DNA from 4 places in the Thioalkalivibrio versutus genome. Region 1 is predicted to be linked to each of the others. Evidence: predicted binding sites of a transcription regulator. Region 1 holds the regulator's gene; each other region holds the start of a gene.
What was found. Region 1 encodes FliA, which starts transcription of late flagellar genes. Its sites were predicted from a motif close to GCTAAAGTTNNNNNNNNNNCNGCCGATA; they were not measured.
Positions count from the first base shown of each region.

Region 1 (5,191 bases):
CGCCGGATATCCGTGCCGAGAGCTGGTTGGTTGTGTCGGCCACGACCCAGGGCAGTACCTTGCGGCGGGTGCTGGACGCGTTTCGCAAGGCGGATCCCTCGGCGCTGGTGCTGACCAAACTGGACGAGGCAGAACAGCTGGGCGAGGTCCTGTCGGTCCTGCTGGACCAGCACCTGGGGCTTGGGTTTGTAAGCGATGGCCAGCGCATCGCCGAGGATTTTCACCGGGTCGATACGGGGTATCTGACCCGCCTGGCACTGGACGACGATGCCGAGGGTGCGCAGGCGGGTGGCAATGCCCGCGAGACCTGGGCCGCCGAACGGCTGGCCGAAATGGAAGCGCCGCGACGCTCGCGCTCGCCGCTGCGCCCGGCGCAGGGGGCCGAGCCGGCCACACTGGAACTGATTCAGCCGGTTGGAAAGGGGCGTTATGCCACGCACTAACAAGCCGTTGAAGGTCATTGCGGTCGCCTCGGGCAAGGGCGGCGTGGGCAAGACCAACGTGTCGGTCAATCTGGCGGTCGGCCTGGCCCGGTTGGGCCGCGAGGTGATGCTGTTCGATGCGGATCTGGGCCTGGCCAACGTGGACCTGTTGCTCGGGATGCGCCCGGAGCGCACCCTGCACGACCTGGTGACCGGCGCCGTGGACAGCCTGGACGATGTCCTGGTTCAGGGGCCGGACGGGGTGAAGGTGGTCCCGTCGGCCTCCGGTATCGCGGCGATGGCGAATCTTACGCCGGCCGAGCACGCGGGGCTGATCCATGCCTTCAGCGCCTACCGCAAGCCGCTGGATGTCCTGATCGTGGACACTGCTGCAGGCCTGCAGGAGTCGGTGACTTCGTTCTGCCGGGCGGTACAGGAGACCCTTGTGGTGGTCTGCGACGAGCCGGCTTCGATTACCGATGCCTATGCCCTGATCAAGGTGCTGCATCGTGACCACGGGCTGCGGCGTTTCCGCATGGTCACCAACATGGTCAGCGGACGCGAGGGTGCGGAGCGGCTGATGCAGAAACTCAATACCGTCTGTGGCAATTACCTGCCGGAGGTGGTCCTGGATCTGGCCGGCTATATCCCGATGGACGAACATCTGCGCAAGTCCGTGCAGAAAAGGGCACCGGTGGTTCAGCAGTATCCCGGCAGTCCGGCCGGCAAGGCGTTTGCCGAACTGGCACGCACGGTGGACCGCTGGCCGGTTGGTGGGGGTGACCACGGGGGCGTCGGGTTCTTCGTGGAACGAATGCTGCAGAGTGCATGATGACGACGCGTAATCGACTTTCCGGCTACCAGGCGACGTCCACCGCGACCGGTGGACACGAGAAGTTGATTGCCGATCACGTTGAACTGGTGCATCGCATCGCGCACCACCTGATGGCCCGTCTGCCGGCCTCGGTCCAGGTCGATGATCTGATCCAGGCCGGCATGATCGGCCTTCTGGAGGCGGCGCGGCAGTTCGAGGGCGGGCAGGGGGCGACCTTTGCCACCTACGCCGGAATCCGCATCCGCGGTGCGATGATCGACGAATTGCGTCGCAGTGACTGGACGCCGCGTTCGGTGCACCGCAACAGCCGGCGTATTGCCGCCGCGATCCAGAGTGTCGAGGCCCGTGAGGGGCGTGCGGCGCGTGGGAGCGAAGTGGCGGCCGAGCTGGACGTGGCGATCGATGACTATTACGACATGCTCAAGGACCATGCCGGGGCCCATCTGTTTGCGCTGGACGATCTGGGTGGCGGGGATGACGGGGCCGATCGTGTGATCGAGGGGCAGGAAGTCTCTCCGTCGCGTAGCCTTGAGGCTGGCGAGTTTCGCGAGGAGTTGGCCGAGGCCCTTGGGGATCTGCCTGAACGCGAACGCCTGGTGCTGTCGCTGTATTACACCGAAGAACTGAATCTGCGCGAGATCGGGGCTGTTCTGGGCGTGACCGAGTCGCGCGTGAGCCAGATTCGCAGCCAGGCGGTCATCCGGCTGCGCGCGCGCATGGGGTCGTGGCTCGAAGACGGCACGGCTTTGCAGTTATTCTAAAACTCACCTTACGAATCCCGGAGTGACGTGTGGACAAGGGAATGAAAATTCTCATCGTGGACGATTTTTCCACGATGCGGCGCATTATCAAGAACCTCTTGCGCGATCTTGGCTTCAATAATACGCAGGAAGCCGACGACGGCAGCACCGCGCTGCCGATGCTGCAAAATGGTGATTTCGACTTCCTGATTACCGACTGGAACATGCCCAATATGCCGGGCATCGACCTGCTGAAGGCCGTCCGGGCGGATGCCAACCTGAAGTCGATGCCGGTGCTGATGGTGACGGCCGAGGCCAAGCGCGACCAGATCGTGGAGGCTGCGGAGGCAGGTGTGAACGGTTACGTGGTCAAGCCGTTTACCGCCGAAACGCTGAAGGAAAAGATCGACAAGATCTTCGAACGTATTGAAGCACAGGGCTAAGCATCGCCCAGTGATGAATACGGACGACGTCCGTCTCGCTTGCGCGGGTAGACGTGACCCGGCTCCTTCGGCGCCGTACCAGCAAGAGGCTCCTCATGACTGAACAGGAACACCCCCCACGCGACGGCCAGCTCGAGCTGGCCCGGCAACTGGTGCAGACGCTCGAGGCGGGCGACGACGCGGCGGCACGCGCGCTGGTGCAGGATCTAGCGCGTCCTTACGACCGCGAGCTCTTCGACGAACTGGGCAAGCTGACGCGCGACCTTCACGAGGCCTTGCAAAGCTTCCGTGGCGACTCGCGCCTGGTAGAGCTGACCCAGGCGGAGATCCCGGATGCGAAGGAACGCCTGAACTACGTGGTCACCATGACCGAGCAGGCCGCGCACGCCACGATGGGCGCCATCGAATCGAGCCTGCCGATCGCCGAGTCGTTCAGCCAGCAGGCGGCCGACTTGACCGCCAAATGGACGCGCTTTCGCAACCGGCAGCTCTCGGTGGACGAATTCCGCGATTTCGCGCGTGAGCTGGACAGCTTCTTCGGGCAGGCGGGCGAGGACGCCGAGGAATTGCGGCGGCTGCTCTCCGAGGTGTTGATGGCACAAAGTTATCAGGACATTACCGGCCAGGTGATTCGCCGCGTGATCCAGCTGGTGACCGACCTCGAAGAGAACCTCGTTACCCTGATTCGGCTCTCCAGCGGGCGCATGGAGCAGGTCGAAGCGGCCGAAGCGTCCCTGGAGCGTGGCGAAGAAGACCGCGAGGCGGACCGCAAGGGCCACGGCCCCAGTGTGCCCAAGACTCAAGATTCCAGCGCAGATGTCGTTCAAGGACAGGACGAGGTGGACGATCTGCTATCAAGCCTGGGCTTCTAGCAGTGCCCCCCATACGACTGGCGCCACGGGACCGGAGAGACTGAATGGCCATCGACCCCAATGACGAAATCCTTCAGGACTTCCTGATCGAGGCCGGGGAACTGCTGGAGGGGCTCAACGAGCAACTCATCGACCTGGAACAGAATCCGGACGACCGGGATCTGTTGAATGCGGTCTTTCGAAGCTTCCACACCATCAAGGGGGGCGCCGGGTTCTTGAGCCTGGATCCGCTGGTGACGGTGTGTCATCACGCCGAGGACGTCTTCAATCTGCTGCGCAACGGCGAACGCCGGGCCGATAGCCATCTGATGGACACCATGCTCCGCGTGCTGGACTCCCTGAACGTCATGTTCGGGGATCTGCGCTCCGGCGTGGACCCGACCCCCGCCGATGCCGCGGTGGTCGAGGACCTGCGGCGCATGGCAAAAAACGAAGACGTGGCCGGAGATACCGCCACGGCGCCGCCCGCGCCTGAACCGGAGCCCGTCCCCGAGCCCGTCCCCGAGCCACAGGCCTCGGCCCCCGGCGACGCCATGGTGGGCGGCGGGGAGGAGATCACGGACGACGAGTTCGAGGCCCTGCTGGATACGTTGCATGGTGACGGCGCCCCGGCACCCGTGGACGCGGCCGTGTCGGGCGGCGCCGGGGCCAGCGACGACTCGGGCGGTGATCTGATCAGCGACGACGAGTTCGAGAATTTGTTGGACGAGTTGCAGGCCAAGGGCGGGGGTCAGGCATCGCCCGAACCGGCTGCGGATCCACTGCCGACCGAGCCCGCGGCCGCGGCGCCCGAGCCGGAAAAAGCAGTAGCGCCGGAGCCGGCTGCCGCCGGTGGGCAGGGCGGTGGTGGTGCCCGCGCCGGCGGGGCCGAGGCCGGGGGGCGCCCGGCTCCACAGGGCGAGACCTCCGTGCGTGTGGATACCGAGCGGCTGGACGAGATCATGAACCTGGTGGGCGAGCTGGTTCTGGTGCGAAACCGGCTGAGCATGCTGCGTTCGCAGCATGTCGACGACGAACTGGGCAAGGCGATCAGTTCGCTGGCACTGGTGACCTCCGACCTGCAGACCTCGGTGATGAAGACCCGCATGCAGCCGGTGAAGAAGGTCTTCAATCGCTTCCCTCGAGTGATCCGCGATCTGTCGCGGAATCTGGGCAAGGAGATCGAACTGGAGATCTTCGGCGAGGAAACCGACCTCGACAAGAATCTGGTCGAGGCCCTGTCCGATCCGCTGGTGCATCTGGTGCGGAATGCTGTGGACCATGGCATCGAGACGCCAGATGTGCGCGAGGCGGCGGGCAAGCCGCGCAAGGGTACGGTCGTGCTCGGCGCGGCCCAGGAGGGCGATCACATCGCACTGCTGATCAAGGACGACGGCGGTGGCATGGACCCACAGGCCCTGCGGCGCAAGGTGGTGGAGAAGGGGCTGATGGAGCCCGCGATGGCCGAACGGATGACCGATCGCGAGGCCTTCAACGTCATCTTTATGGCCGGATTCTCCACCAAGACCGAGATCTCGGACGTCTCCGGCCGCGGGGTTGGCATGGACGTCGTCAAGACCAAGATCTCGCAGCTCAACGGCACCATCGAGATTGATTCCGAGATCGGCGTAGGGACCACGCTGCGGGTGAAGCTGCCCCTGACCCTGGCGATCCTGCCCGCGCTGATGGTGATTCTGGACGGCCGGCGTTTTGCGATCCCGCTGGCTTCGGTCTCCGAGATCCTGGATCTGGATTTGACCAAGACGAATTACGTGGATGATCAGGAAGTCATCATGGTGCGCAAGCACGCCCTGCCTGTTCATTACCTCAAGCGCTGGTTGAAGCCGGGGCACGAGCCCGAGCCGCGCAAGGATGCCCACGTAGTGGTGGTCCATACGGC
Region 1 is NZ_CP011367.1:1,370,353-1,375,543, forward strand. Features, by position in the region: gene flhF (flagellar biosynthesis GTPase FlhF) at 1-443, shown strand, start outside; gene TVD_RS06330 (MinD/ParA family protein) at 430-1,254, shown strand; gene TVD_RS06335 (RNA polymerase sigma factor FliA) at 1,251-2,018, shown strand; gene cheY (chemotaxis response regulator CheY) at 2,060-2,440, shown strand; gene TVD_RS06345 (protein phosphatase CheZ) at 2,536-3,312, shown strand; gene TVD_RS06350 (chemotaxis protein CheA) at 3,357-5,191, shown strand, end outside.

Region 2 (5,191 bases), 560 kb from region 1:
GCCCTCCTCGTCCAGGGCCCCTCGGGGCCCCATCCGACCGGCAACCACCGCCTGGAACTGCTCGAACTCGACCGCCCCCGCCAGCAATACGCCAACGCACCGGAGCACCCCTGACCCACACCCCCGTGCGGCCGAAGACGGAAGAACACGACACCCGCCTCCTGGCCGAGCTGCAAGGTCAAGGAGATTCGGATAGCCCGTCAATCCAGGGGCAGGATGCGCCGGCGGGGCGGTGGGGCATCCTGCAGCCTCTGCTGGTTCGCGTACTCGCGTTGCTTCTGCTCGAGGTAGGTCTCGCGGTCCAGCTCGCGTAGCTGGCGCGGGTATTCGTCGGTCAGGTCGAACCAGCGTTCCAGGCGGGCCAAAAGGAGCTCCTGAGCCGGCCGGTCGCGGACGTCGAGCCAGGCCTGCAGTGCAAGATAGAAGCGCATGACGGTGCGCTCGATCATGCCTTCCAGGCCGCCGACGTATTGTGGCTCGCCGTTTTCGTAACCGACCACGGTGAAACCCACCCGCTCGCGTCCCCCGGTGGCGAGGTAGACGAGCGCGGCCAGCCGGGCAATCACCCCGAAGCGCAACGAATACTCGAGGTTGACGAGGGTCCCCGTGTCGTGCGGCACGACGTGGACGACGATGGAGTAATCCCGGGTTCCGTAGGGCCCACGATCGCCCTCCAGCTCGATCAGCAGCCAGTCCTCACCCATCTGGGCCGACCGCCTGACGAGCTCCACACGCTCTGCATACTCCGCCTGCTCGTAACGCGCACGGCCCACGTACAGGTGCAGCAAGGCGTCCGCCCCCTCGCGGTAGACGCAGCTCTTGATGTTGATGTGCAGGACGGTGATTTCGCACCACGCCGAAAGCGCTTCCAGCTCACTGGCCACCAGCGCAAACGAATACGGCAGCCGGGCGTGCACCGCCCCCTCGACGACGCCGCCCTGCACCGTGGAGGTAACGGCAATCGGCTCGCCCAGCGGTGATTCGGCAATGGCGGCCAGCCAGTCTTCGGCGCCATCCGCATGCGCCAGTAGAGGGCTTCCGACAAGCAGAACCAACCCGACAAGCGCGCCGATGTGCAGTCGACAGCACCAGGATTGGTGGGCAAACGGAACGGCCGGCAGTCGCAGCATGGCAGCGCCCCTCCGTAGAATCACCCGGCCGGCGCCCGTTGACGGTCATGACGGGGTCGGCCCCGGGTCAGGGCCCGAAACGGTGACCATTGAGGCGAAATCGCCCCCGCTCACCTCCTTAGATAGCCCATATCCGCGATCAGCACTGGCGAACATGCCCATGGATCATGTGTCTCCCTTGCTGGTCCAGCCGCGGAAACCTTCCCGGACGGAAAGGCAGCGTGCATACCCGAGGTCCCGCAGGAGCTCTGCGGCACGCAGGCTGCGGCGGCCGCTGTTGCACAGGCACAGCAGGATCTGGTCCTGGGTGACGTGGTGGCGGTTGATCAGGGAGATGAAGTGCTGGAAATCCCGCTCGTCCGGCTCGTCCGCATCCAGCAGTTCCTGTTCCTCCTCGGACAGCTCGCGACCCAGCAGCTGCTTCAGGCGGAACAGGGGCACAGGGACGGCACCTTCTACCGCGCCTTCCAGCTCCAGTTCGAAGGGCTGACGGATATCCAGCAACACGGCCAGGCCGATATCGACCAGTTCGCGCGCCGCGTTCACGCTGATCTCCAGCTGCGGCTTGCTCGTTTCGTTCGCCATGCGTTCTCCTTTGATGTTCGCCTCTCTCTGAGGCCGCCTTCTCGGCTCCCGGTTCCCCCGATTGCACCGCCCGATCCACAACCTCGACATTGGACATCAGAAACCCGGTCCGGGCTTCTGTCATGCATGGGGTTTCACGCTCTGTGAAGCGGCCCCACGACATTTCAGACGGCGGGTTCTATGCTCCATGGATACCTGCCGCCTGAAACGGCGCACTGATCAGCGTTAGGGGCAGCATGCCGAACGACCGCGATATCGACCTGAGCCGCCACCACGAACCCCGGGATTTCTCCGACCGCGTCGCACGGGGCTTTACCTCGCTGATGCGATTCTTCGCCGACACCTTCTTTGCCCGGCGCTACGGACACCGCGCCGTGGTCCTGGAGACGGTTGCGGGCGTCCCCGGCATGGTGGGCGCCACGCTGCAGCACCTGCGCTCGCTGCGGCGCATGGAGGATGACCACGGCTGGATCCGCACGCTGATGGACGAGGCCGAGAACGAGCGCATGCACCTGCTCACCTTCATCGAGATCACCTCGCCCAACTGGCTGGAGCGCTTCCTGATCATCCTGGCGCAGGGCTTTTTCTACACGTTGTTCTTTATGATCTACATCATCTCGTCGCGTACGGCGCACCGGATCGTAGGCTACTTCGAAGAGGAAGCGGTCGTCAGCTACACCGAGTACCTGGAGGAAGTGGAGTCCGGCGGGCTCGATAACGTCGCCGCGCCGGAACGCGCGATCCAGTACTGGAACCTTCCGGAAGATGCTCGCCTGTCCGACGTGATCCGCGCGGTACGCGCCGACGAGGCAGGCCACCGGGACGTTAACCACGGCTTCGCCGACCTGCTCGGCAAGAAAGACTGACCCGGGCGCTCTCCCACGACCTGACGGGGCCGGTTTTCGGGCACTATCGTGTGGCCGTATGCGAACGACAGGGAGACGGCCGTGAACGACGAGACAACCGGCGGGACCGAGGGCGCACTCCCCCTGCAGCGGCTGGCGGGATGGGGGCTGCGCGGTATCGCGGTCCTGACGGGCCTGGGCGGGCTACTGACATCGGTGACGCTCTGGACGCTGGCACAGGAAACGGCGCAGGTGCCCTGGCCGGTCGCATCCCTGGTGTTGCTGCAGGCCCTCTTTGCCGTTGCAGTGCTGGCCTGGGTCGTGCTCCTGTGGCGAAGGGCCCGCGCACTGGGCGCGCTGGAGACGCGGGACTATCCCGCCATCACCTGCGTTGTCGTCTGCACACGGCTGGTCGGCGAGCTGCTGGCGATTGCCTTCGTGCTGCTCGCGCTGGCGTTGTCGGTCATCTCCCTGACAGCGGTGGAGCCCTTTGCGGGCACCGCGGTGGCCGCGTTCGGCCTTGAAGCCGAGCTGGTGGAACCGGCGAGCTGGGGACTGGCCATCCTGACGGCGATCCTCTGGCCCCTCGCCGGGTTGTTCGCGGGCGGTTTGGTCCTGTTCGCGGCCTACCTGTTCGCCGATGCCATGACGGCCATGCTGGAGTATGTGCGCGACGTGCGGCGCATCCGCGAGACCCTGTCGTCCGGACCGTCCGCGAGATGAAATAGAACGCGAGACCTTCGGGGTCAAACCTTGCCTTTTGCTTCGTCAGTCGGCCCCGCAGAAAACGCCGCTGAACCCCCGGCAAGTACGCCGCCAACCGCGCAAACCCGACACCCATTCGAACCGGCTGGGAGTGGACTGCTGGCGGACGTCGCCACGGGTGATCCATCTCAAGGTTTGGCCGGCCAGGCCGTTTACAGTGGTCATGGCCCGAGGTTGCGGGCTGCTCCCAATACAGGCCTCACAAGGACCGCCCATGAATTTCCGTTCGCTCTCTGTTCGATCCAAGCTGGTCATCACCATCGTGGTACCCGTGGCCGCGCTCCTGCTGTTGGCGGCCCTGGCCGCACGCGGCACAGCCAACATCGAAGAGGGCGTGCAGAACATCTATCACGACCGCGTCGTACCCCTGCAGCAGCTGAAGACCATCGCCGACAACTATGCGGTGCTGGTCATCGACGCGGTCAACAAGGCGGACGCCGGACGGATGACGGCGGAAGAGGCACTCGCCGACGTCCGTGAGGCACGAGAGGAGATCGCCGAGATCTGGGACGCCTACCTGGCCACGACCCTGACGCCCCGTGAGCAGGAACTGGCTGATGGTGCCCGCGGGTTGTTCCGCGCAGCCAACGCCCACCTGGACCGCCTGGAGGAGGCTCTGGGCGGGATGTCCGGCGATGTCCAGGGCGAGCTCGACGCCTTCAACGGTCCCCTGTACGACACCATCGATCCGATCAGCGACCAGATTACCCAGCTGGTCGACCTGCAGATCGATGTTGCCGGGACCGAGGCCGAGCGGGTATCGGCGTTCTACACCCAGGTTCTGGTGCGCAGCGGCGCGCTGATGCTGGTGGTCTTGATCATCGTCGTGGTCACCGGGGTGTGGACGTATCGCTCGGTGGCACTCCCGATCTCGCGGATGCGCGCGACACTCACGGAGATCGCCGAGCACCATGACCTCTCGCGCCGGGTCGACGTTCGCTCCGACGACGAGATCGGCGCCACTGCAGGCGCCCTGAACAGCATGCTCGACCAATTCCAGGACTCGATCCGCGAGTTGCGCACCCTGACGGACCAGATGGCCTCTGCCGCGGAACAGCTGTCCGCCGTCAGTACCCAGACCAACGGGAACATCGACCAGCAGCGCTCGCAGACCGAACAGGTCTCGACGGCGATGAACGAGATGGCCGCGACGGTGCAGGAGGTCGCGCGCAATGCCTCCGATGCCGCCTCCTCCAGCCAGGAAGCCGATCAGGAGTCCCGCGCGGGTGGCGAAGTGGTGCGCACGGTGGTCAGCGACATCGGACGCCTGTCGGGCGAAGTCGCGACCATCGAGGAATCCGTGCGCAACCTGGACGAGAAGGGGCAGCAGATTGGCTCGGTGCTCGACGTCATTCGCGGCATTGCCGAGCAGACCAACCTCCTGGCCCTGAATGCGGCGATCGAGGCCGCCCGCGCCGGCGAACAGGGCCGCGGCTTCGCCGTGGTCGCCGACGAGGTACGTACCCTCGCCTCGCGCACGCAGGACTCCACGGCGGATATCCAGGCGATGATCGAGTCGCTGCAGGCGGGTACCCGCAACGCCGTCACCGCGATGGGCCGCGGCCGCGAAATGGCCGAGGCCACCAGCAACGACGCCGAACGTGCCGGCGAGGCGCTGGAATCCATCGTCCAGGCGGTCGGCCGAATCAGCGACATGACCACACAGATCGCCAGCGCGGCGGAAGAACAGAACGCGGTGGCCGAGGAGATCAACCGGAATATCTACGCCATCAATGACATCACCGGCGATACCGCCAACGGGGCCCGCCAGACGGCGACCGCCAGCCAGGAGGTCGCGGACATCGCCTCGCGTGTACGCGACCTGGCCTCCGCCTACCGCATTGGCTGAACCCCTCCCGAAGGGCA
Region 2 is NZ_CP011367.1:814,529-819,719, reverse strand. Features, by position in the region: gene pyk (pyruvate kinase) at 1-114, shown strand, start outside; gene TVD_RS03910 (hypothetical protein) at 201-1,130, opposite strand; gene TVD_RS03905 (rhodanese-like domain-containing protein) at 1,296-1,715, opposite strand; gene TVD_RS03900 (alternative oxidase) at 1,952-2,581, shown strand; gene TVD_RS03895 (hypothetical protein) at 2,663-3,283, shown strand; gene TVD_RS03890 (methyl-accepting chemotaxis protein) at 3,540-5,174, shown strand.
Region 2: the regulator FliA is predicted to act here: its motif matches at 3,452-3,479, upstream of TVD_RS03890 (methyl-accepting chemotaxis protein).

Region 3 (5,191 bases), 1.5 Mb from region 1:
ACGCCCGGTTCGACGCCGTGGCCCGTTTCGGGCTCGTCACACCCGAGGCGACCGGGGATGGCCCCTGCATCGCCGGCGAGGTGCTGCGCGGACTGCGCCGCCCCACCGACTGTCCCGCCTTCGGCCGCGATTGCACGCCGGATACCCCGCTGGGCGCGCCCATGGTCTCCTCCGAGGGGGCCTGCGCGGCCTACCTGCACTATCGGGGCGAGGCATGACCACCGACGTCGTACGCCTCGCGCATGGCGGCGGGGGGCGGATGCAGGCGAAGCTGCTGGACGAGGTGATCCTGCCAGCGCTGGGCATCCCGGCCCTCGCCGCCCCCGATGCTGCCGTGCTCGACGCCCCGGGCGGGCGCCTGGCCATGACGACGGACAGCTTCGTGGTGCGGCCGCTGTTCTTCCCGGGTGGCGACATCGGCCGGCTCGCGGTGCACGGTACGATCAACGACTTGGCGATGGCCGGGGCGCGCCCCCTGTGGCTGACCCTCGGCCTGATCCTGGAGGAGGGGCTGCCGCTGGACGACCTGCGGCGCGTCCTCGCCTCGGTGCAGGCGGCCGCAGAGGAATGCGGCGTGCGGGTGGTCGCCGGCGACACCAAGGTGGTGGAGGCCGGGCGCGGCGACGGGGTCTACATCAGCACCAGCGGGGTGGGCGTCGTGCCCGAAGGCGTGCAGATCACGCCGGGCGCGATCCGGCCCGGTGATGTACTGCTCGCCAGTGGCGATCTTGGCCGCCATGGTGTCGCAATCCTCGCCGCCCGCGAAAACCTGGCCCTGGACCCGCCGATCCCCAGTGACAGCGCATCGGTCGCCGGGGCCGTGGCCGCACTACTGGCCGCCGGCGTGCCAGTCCGCGCGCTGCGCGACCCCACCCGCGGCGGTGCGATCGCCGCCCTGAAGGAGCTGGCCGACGCCTCCGGCTGCCGCCTGGTACTGGACGATACCGCGATACCGGTGCGCGACGATGTACGCGGGGCCTGCGAGATCCTCGGGCTGGATCCCCTGCATTCGGCTTGCGAAGGACGCTTCCTCGTGGCCGTTCCGGAACCCGCAGCAACCCGGGCGCTGGCGATCCTTCAGGCGCGTCCGGAGACGGCCGGCGCCGTCGCCATCGGCCGTGCCGAGGCGGGCGAACCGGCGGTGATCCGGCGCCTGGCGACGGGGGTGGAACGCCGCGTCATCCTGCCGGCCGGCGAACAGCTGCCCCGGATCTGCTGAAGTCGTCGTACACGACTCGCAATGACAGGGATCTCAGGCGCGAGCCCCAGCGGTGCCAGGGCCGCCTGCCCTAAACGCGGAACTGCCCCACCAGGCGCTGCAACTCGGCGGCCAGGCGGGCCAGCTCGTCGCCGGCGGACTGCGTCTGGCGCGATCCCGTCGAAACCTCGGTGGCGATGTCGTTGATATTGGTAACGTTGCGGTTGATCTCTTCGGCCACGGCGGATTGCTCCTCCGCGGCACTGGCGATCTGGGTATTCATGTCGCGGATCTGGCCCACGGCCTCCTGGATGCGAGACAGTGCAGCCTGAGCCTCCCCGGCCTTGTCGACGGACTGCCCCGCCTGGGTCCGGCTCTTTTCCATCACACCGACCGCATGACGCGTACCCGACTGCAGGCGCTCGATCATGCCCTGAATCTCCTGAGTCGATTGTTCCGTGCGGCTGGCGAGCGAACGCACCTCGTCAGCCACCACCGCGAATCCACGGCCCTGATCACCGGCGCGGGCCGCCTCGATCGCCGCGTTCAATGCCAGAAGATTGGTCTGCTCCGCGACTTCCTTGATGACCTCGAGGACCTTGCTGATGGACTCGGAATCCCGGCCTACTTCCTCGATCGCCGCCCCAGCTGTTTCCACCTCGCCGGCAAGTTTCTCGATCGCGCTGCGGGTTTCACTAACCACGGCCGATCCGGAGCGCGTCTCGTCGTCCGCCGAGTTGGCGGACTCCGAAGCCCCCATCGCGTTCCGGGCGACCTCCTGAACCGTGGAGGTCATCTCGTTCATCGCAGTGGCCACCTGGTCGGTTTCCGAACCCTGGCGCTGCACGGCCGCATCCGACTCCCGGGTGACTGTGGCCAGTTCCTCGGCGGCTGCGGCCACCTGAGAAGTCGAACCCGACACCTGACGCACCAGCTGGTGCACCTTGTCGACGAACGCATTGAAACTGCGAGAAAGCTCCGCCAGCTCGTCCCGGCCTTCCACCTCGATGCGTTTGGTCAGGTCGCCGTCTCCCGCCGCCAGGTCATCCGCCATGCCCTGCACCTTGCGCATACGCCGCGCCAGCATCATCGCCATCCACAGGCTGATACCCGCCGAAACAACGACCGCCGCCACACCGGCCCCAAGACCGCTGATGAACGCCGCCTCCACCTGGGATTGCACACGCTCCCGGGCGGCCTCCGTGGCGGCCTCCTCGGTCTCGGTCAGCGCCTGGATTTCCTGACGGATCGGGCGCCATGCCGGGTTCTCGATTTCGGCGAGCAATCGCGAGGCCTCGTCCACCTCACCGGCACGCGCCAGATCGAGCACATTCAGACGAGCCCGTTGCACCTGCGCCCAGTTCGCCTCGATCGTGTCCAGACTGGCAATGACGTCCTGCCGGACCGCGACATCCCGCAGGAACGAAAGCGCCCCTTCAAAACGTTCGGCCGTGCCCGCCACCACCTGCGGCGGTAATTCCAGGTCCGGATTGAAGATCTGGTTCCGCGTGGCAATACCCCCCAGCAGACCATCCCCGAACATGGTGTTCAGGGCGGACATCCGCGCCTCGTTCTCGTCCAGGTACGTCGTGAATTCAGCCTCGACGTTCTGCACGCCCCGCAGCGTCACACCGACCGCAATGGCAATCAGGGCCGTGGTAATCAAGACCGTCGCGATCATGCGACCGCGAATCGTCTGCAGAGAGATCATGTTGTTGGCATTCCTTGGCTGTGCGAATAAACGTGGCGATAAAACCGCCTTCTACCTTATCGGCCGTCGGAACGAATACTGAAGATCAACCGCCCCGCTCCGGGCTCACGCCTCAGGGCGCGCGATCTTGCCATGCCCGATCGTGACACTTCCCGCCGAGCGCCCGTAGCCAGGCGGCTCGTGCGGGCCTCCAGGCAATGCTTAGGGAAAGGCGACTGAGCCATTACCCGTTGCGCCCTGGCTGGCGTTTGACCCGGGACGTCCGCAGAATGCCGCGATGAATTTCGCCACGACAGACGCGCTTGGAGAGCTAGCCTATCGTGGCAGTCACTCGGCGCCCCTGGTGGTGGTATCGCTGGCTATCGCGATCCTGGCGGCTTACGCGAGCATCAGCCACGTTGACCTGATCCGGAACACCACCGCGCGGGCCGCGCGCATCGGCTGGCAGATCAACGGCGCTATCGCAATGGGGGTCGGCGTCTGGACCATGCACTTCATCGGCATGGTGGCGTTCCAGCTGCCCCTGGAAATCGAATACCACCTGGGCATCACCATGGCTTCCGTGCTGCCGGCCATTGCGGCCGGTTACGTCGCCCTGCAGGTATTGCGCGCGCCGTGCGTCTCGGTACAGGCAATTGCGCTGGGCGGGAGCCTGATGGGGGTCGGCATCGGCGCCATGCACTATATCGGCATGAGCGGCATGATCGTGGATGCCGACATGCTGCACCAGCCCGCGCTTTTCGCCCTGTCGATCGCCGTGGCCATAATCATGGCCAGCATGGCCCTGGCCATTCCGCGCTTGCTGGATCGCTTCCTGGAAAACGGAGAACGGTATCAACCTACCCTGTTCAAACTGGGCAGCGCAGTCCTTATGGGGCTGGCCATTTCCAGCCTGCACTATGTGGCCATGTCGGCCGCGCGTTTTGTCCCTGGCGACGGTCAGCACTCCAGCCTCGCGGGCCTGACTGTACAACCGGGGCTGATCGCCGGCCTGGCCGTGGGTGCCAGCCTGTTCATCCTGATCACCTCGACCATCACGGTGACCCTGCGCCTGCGCATCGAGGGCGCGCAACTGGACGCAGACATCCTGGCAGCACGGGCCCGACAGCTGGATGACCGCTTCCAGAAGATCGCTTCCCGCCTGCCTGGCGTGGTGTATCAGTTCCGCCTGGGGCCCGATGGAAGCCTGTCCTTCCCCTATGCCAGCCATGCGATCGAAGATATCTACGGGGTGACCGCCGAACAGGTGCAGGAGGATGCCTCGGAGCTCACCAACGTCATTCACCCGGCGGATCTGGACGGGGTTCTGGCCTCCATCCAGGCCTCCGCCAACGATCTGTCGGTATGGCGACACGAGTATCGCGTGCGACACCCCGAACACGGCGAACGCTGGCTCCAGGGCAACGCGACCCCGGATCGCGAACCGGACGGGGGCGTACTCTGGAACGGCTTCATCACCGATATCACGGACCAGAAGCGCACTTCGGCACGCATCCACCAACTGGCCTTCTATGACGAACTGACCGGACTCGCAAACCGGCGACTGCTCGAGGAGCGCCTCGAACATGCGCGGGCTCTTTCCGCACGTCACCGGCATTACGGGGCCGTCCTATTCCTCGACCTGGACGACTTCAAGCGCCTCAACGATACGCTGGGGCACTCGGTCGGGGACGCACTCCTGAAGACACTGGCGCGCAGGCTGGAGCATCACGTACGCAGTGCGGATACGGTGGCACGCCTTGGGGGTGACGAGTTCGTCATCGTCCTCGAGAAACTCGGCGAGCGGGAAGACCTCGCCGCCCAGCAGGCCGCTCATATGGCCGAGGAAGTCCAGGCCCTCGTGACCGAACCGGTGCAACTGCGGGGTCACGACTATCAGTGTGCCGTCAGTATCGGCCTTACCGTGTTCTTGGGCGACGAGCATACCCATGAGGAGCTCTTGCGCCGCGCCGACGCCGCGATGTACCAGGCAAAGGCGGCCGGCTTCAACGCGATCCGTTTCTTCAATCCGACGCTCCAGGCGGAGATGGAGGAGCGTTTCCGGCTGGAAGCGGACCTTCGAGCCTCCATGGGTAGCGATCACTTCGTGCTGCACTTCCAGAGGCAGGTCGGCCCCGATGGCCACACCGTGGCCGCCGAAGCGCTGCTACGCTGGCATCACCCGGTACGCGGGCTGGTCGCCCCCCTGGACTTTATGCCGTTGGCGGAGGATACCGGGCTGATCCGGCCACTCGGGCACTGGGTCCTGAATGAAGGCTGCCGACAGATCCAGCGCTGGCAAC
Region 3 is NZ_CP011367.1:2,868,934-2,874,124, forward strand. Features, by position in the region: gene hypD (hydrogenase formation protein HypD) at 1-218, shown strand, start outside; gene hypE (hydrogenase expression/formation protein HypE) at 215-1,219, shown strand; gene TVD_RS13335 (methyl-accepting chemotaxis protein) at 1,290-2,909, opposite strand; gene TVD_RS13340 (EAL domain-containing protein) at 3,187-5,191, shown strand, end outside.
Region 3: the regulator FliA is predicted to act here: its motif matches at 2,967-2,994, upstream of TVD_RS13335 (methyl-accepting chemotaxis protein).

Region 4 (5,191 bases), 150 kb from region 1:
AGACTCCACAAACCCCTGCAGGGCCTCGCGCAACTGGTCCTGGTCTTCGCTCACGGAGACCGAAACGGGAGACTCGGACGTCCCGCGAAGCTCGATGTTCAGGCCCTCGATCGTATCGTCCAGCGTGTTGGTCGAGCTGGTCACGGTCAGGCCATTGATCACCGCCACGGCGTCCCGGGCTTCCTGCGTGGTTTCCAGGTTGTCGCTGGCCAGGCGGCCGAGCCCGTCGTTGGCGGCCCCGGTGTCACCATTGACCGCTACCGAGATCGTGTTGTCGGCACCGGTTTCGGTTGCATTCAGCACCAGCCGCGCACCACTGCCGTCATTCACGATCGAGGCCGTCACACCGCCACCGGCCTCGTTGATCGCGTTGCGCACGTCACGGAGGGTATCGCCCTCCCCGACATCGATGCTGATGGCGTTCCCGCCACCCACGCTGATCTCCAGCTGGCCGGCACCCACCTCGGCATCCGCATCGGCAAACTGGCCCGCCGCCGTCGCCACGCTCTGGGCCTGCGCCAGCTGATCCACTTGCAAAGAGAAATTGCCGTTCGCCGCGGTGCCGTCAGAGGTCACGTTGGCCACGCTGGAGTCGGAAACTTCCGCGGACTGAGACAGCTCGAAGCCCGCCAACTGGCTCAAGCTCCCACCGACCTGCTCCACACTGTTGGCCAGGTTGCCGAACGCGGAGATCTGGGCCTCGATCCGCCCTTCGCGGCGATCGAAACGCTGCTCTTTCGGTACCCGCTCGGCATTGATCAGGTCACCGACGATCTGATTCAGATCCAGTCCCGATCCAACACCCAATGAACTGATGGCCATGGTCTTTCTGCTCCTCGGTGTCCGACGTCTCGGACCCTTTCCACGTGCGATATATCTATTTACGACAGCCTAGCCCAAAACTTGAGCCCGCCGCAGGAAAACCGCCTCAAAATGGGTATGCCACCCCTGACTTGCCGCCCCAAAGAAACCCCGTCATAAACAAACCCCGTCATTGCGAGCAAAGCGAAGCAATCTCCAGAACCTGGCACCCACCCGCCACTCGAGCCTGCGACGAGCATCCCCCCTCCGTCATCCCGGAAACTGCGCAGCAGTTATCCGGGATCTCCACCGCCGAAGGTGGCACAGCCGCCGGGGGCGTTCCGGCGCAGGAGATCCCGGCTCTCCGCTGCGCTCCGGCCGGGATGACGGGGACACGGCACGCGCATGAGCGCGGATGCACGAACCTTCGGGCTTGCCACCCAGCCGGCTGTCATCCCGGAAACCGCGCAGCGGTTATCCGGGATCTCCGTCGCTGGAGATGGCACAAACGCCCGGGTGTTCGCACGTAGTGAGACCCCGGCTCTCCGCTACGCTCCGGCCGGGATGGTGGGGAAGCGGCATGCGCATGAGCCCGTATACATGAACCTTCGGGCTTGCCACCCAGCTAGCGCGTCATCCCGGAAACCGCGCAGCGGTTATCCGGGATCTCCGTCGCTGGAGATGGCACAAACGCCCGGGTGTTCGCACGTAGTGAGATCCCGGCTCTCCGCTACGCTCCGGCCGGGATGACGGGAAACGGCACGCGCATGAGCCCGTATACACGAACCTTCGGGCTTGCCACCCAGCCGGCGTCATCCCGGAAACCGCGCAGCGGTTATCCGGGATCTCCGTCGCTGGAGGTGGCACCGACGTCGGGGCGTCCCGGCGTCCGTGATCCCGGCTCTTCGTTTCGCTGCGGCCGGGATCACGCCAAGGGGGCCGCGGCACGGATGGCAGAAAAGGGGCCAGCGGGCCGTGGATCTGCGGCTCGCTGATGCTGGCACAACGAAAAAAGCCGGACCCCTTCCCGGGCCCAGCTTAACTAAACATCACGCTTACAGGTCTACGAAGCCGTCAGGCCTTGTCCGCCAGCCCCGTTCCGCCGAGCTCCTGCTCGGTCTGGAACTGTTCCACCAGGGCCAGCACGGCTTCCGGCGGGATCTGCCGGATCACCTCTTCGCGTTCTCCATCCATCACCGTAATCACCGTACGGCCGCTGCTGTCGTCCACGCTGAACTCCAGCGCCCGCTTGGTGGATTGCAGGTAGGAATTGATCGACTCGACCACCTGGTTGACCTCGTCCATGTCCATGGCCTCGATCGCCGGTCCGGTGGAGCTGCGAGTCGCGGATTCCTGCGAACTGCTCGGTAGAGCCACGGCCTCCGGCCGCCCCTCGCCACGAACAAGACCCGCGCCGGAACCAGGAGCCTTGGCCCCCTCGCCCCCGCGCGGGTTCACTGCAACCAGCGGTGATGTGATATTTCCGATTCCATCACTCATATCGCTGTCCTCTTCAGATGGGATGGATGGCGCTCTCGCCATCCATCCTCAACCAGAGCCCGAGTGATCGAGCTTACTGCAGCAGGGCCAGCACGTTCTGCGGAACCGCATTGGCCTGCGACAGCACCGAGGTACCCGCCTGCTGCAGCACCTGGGCGCGGGTCAGCTCGGCGGTCTCGGCCGCGAAGTCCGCATCCTGGATCCGCGAACGTGCGGCGGACAGGTTCTCGGAGGAGATCTCCAGGTTGCTGATGGTGTTTTCGAACCGGACCTGCACCGCACCGAGCTCAGCGCGAAGACCATTGACCTGGTCTAGCGCAAAGTCGACAACTCGCAGCGTGTCTGTGGCTCCCTCCCGGCTCAGGACATCGATATCATTCATCGAAAGCGATTCCTGTTCGTCAACATCAGCGCTCAAACCCAAAAGGGCGAAATCATTGCCCGCAATTTGGATGTCCCCACCAATCTCCCTGGACAGTTCAATGCCGCGCAGGATAGAACCGGAATCTCCGGTAGTAAGACCCTCGATTGCCAAAGCGCCACCGTCAGTAACCGACATTTGGATATCCGAGTTGGACTCCAGGATCAGATCGTCTCCACTAAAATCAGCGCGCACACCGGTCTGAGACGAGAGGTCATTGATCTTTGCGGCGATCTCTTCGGCACCATCGTCATTTGCAATCGCGATGTTGACACCATTGATATTCAATGTGCCATCAGCAGTCGCATCCGTTACCGCCAAAGTAGCTTCGGCGGTAGGGGCCAGAGAAGCGCGAACCCCGGAATCTGCCGAAGCATCATTGATCCGGTTCACCACCTGTGCGAGCGACGTGGCGTCCGCGTCAAGATCCGTCAGATCGATACCAATGCCCTGCAGCGAAAGAGAATCCCCGCCCAGAGTAGAAAGGTCCAGGCCGTCGGTGAAGTCTCCCAGCAGTGCCGCCGCGCCATCAGCCACCTGAGCCCCGAGCTGCGAGCCCTGGGCGTTCACTCCTTCAACACCGATAGTCTGGTTACGGTTTGCGCCCACCTGGAAAATCAATTCTTCCAGCGTTCCATTCAGGATGTCCTGACCATTGAACTGCGTCGAATTCGCGACACGGTTGATCTCCTCAACAAGCTGGGAGACCTCATTATTCAGCGCCTGGCGATCCTGCGATGAATTCGTGTCGTTACCGGCCTGAACGGCCAGCTCACGGATACGCTGCAGGTTGTCACCGATCGTGCCCAGCGCGCCTTCCGCCGTCTGCGAGAAGGAGATGCCGTCGTTGGCGTTACGCACGGCCTGGTTCAGGCCGCGGATCTGGGTGGTGAAACGCTCGGAAATGGCAAGGCCGGCCGCGTCGTCCTTGGCGCTGTTGATACGCAGGCCCGAGGACAGACGTTCCAGGCTCTGAGACAGCGCGCCCTGGGAGTTATTCAGGTTACGCTGCGCGTTCAGGGACAGAACGTTGGTGTTAATTACTTGGGACATGATCGCTCTCCTGTAGAGTCGTTCGTCACCGCCTCGGGCGGTTCTGGTGAACGGGTTGATCCCCGCTCTCAGAAGCCTTAACGACCCTCACCCAGGAACCTTTAGCCCTGCATCGAAATTTTTTTCGACCGGCGGCAATTCCTTGCCGCCCCCAGTTCCTCCGGCCGCGAAACCGTAACGCCCCGCACCAATGCCCAGCCATCATCCGGATCGCACTCCGCCCACCATGGCCTTCTCGGTCATCCCGGCCGCAGCCCCTGTCCGTCATCACCGGCCGTAGCGAAGCGAAGAGCCGGGATCTCCTCACGCGCGAACACCCCGACGTCTGCGCCACATTCAGCGGCGGAGATCCCGGATAACCGCTGCGCGGTTTCCGGGATGACGGGGGTGGGTGGGCAATCCGACGGATGGGTGGCCATTCCAAACGTGCCTGCATCTATCCACGCCATTATCCCGTCGGCACCCTTCCTCGCCGTCATCCCGACCGCAATGCCCCCTGCACGTCATCCCGGCCGCAGCGCAGCGGAGAGCCGGGGTTTCCCCACGCGCGAACACCCCGACGTCTGCGCGCCACCCCCAACGACGGAGATCCCGGATAACCGCTGCGCGGTTTCCGGGATGACACGGGTGGCAGGCTCGTACGGGAACGAGGGCCGCGACCCGGCCGCTCAAGGGTGGCGATTACGTCCCGTCATTGCGAGGAGCCGCAGGCGACGTGGCAATCGGCTGGCAGGGCGCAAGGCGTTTTAATCCAGCACTCTGCTTGTCCCGAGCGATTGCTTCGTCGCTGTGCTCCTCGCAATGACAGAGGTGGTGGATTCGCGGCTGGTTCGCGGGCTGACGGTGGTGGAGGTCGGAGGTGAGACGGTTCGGGTATATGGCCCAGGGCCTTGATATACTTGAGCGATGCGCCTGACGGACGAACAACAGACGATCATCCGCGAGGAAGTGCGCCGTGCATTCGGGCCGGATGCTCGCGTGAAGCTGTTCGGCTCGCGCGTGGACGATGCCGCGCGTGGCGGCGACATCGACCTCTACATCGAGGCGGACGGCACACCAGATGAACTGCTGGACCAGGAACTGCGCCTGTACGTGGCACTGCAACGCCAACTGGGCGAACGCCGTGTGGATATCGTCGTGCATCCGCGCGGCGCGCCGCCCCGCCCCATTGATACGCATGCCGACCGCACGGGTGTCGCCCTGTGACCGCCACAACGCCACAGCAACGACTCGCCCGGCTCATTGATCTAGTTGATCGCGAGGACGAGCACCTGCTCGCCGTGCGCGAACGCCTGCTGGAAGGCGATTGCACAGTCGATCCCGAACGCGTTCAGGGCATCCTTGCCACGGACACCGGGGTCGATCGCCTGGAGTCCTTCGGCGCGAAGTTCGGCCGCATGCAAGACACCATCATGG
Region 4 is NZ_CP011367.1:1,518,150-1,523,340, forward strand. Features, by position in the region: gene fliD (flagellar filament capping protein FliD) at 1-822, opposite strand, end outside; gene TVD_RS07025 (flagellar protein FlaG) at 1,876-2,112, opposite strand; gene TVD_RS07030 (flagellin) at 2,375-3,775, opposite strand; gene TVD_RS07040 (nucleotidyltransferase family protein) at 4,682-4,981, shown strand; gene TVD_RS07045 (hypothetical protein) at 4,978-5,191, shown strand, end outside.
Region 4: the regulator FliA is predicted to act here: its motif matches at 3,854-3,881, upstream of TVD_RS07030 (flagellin).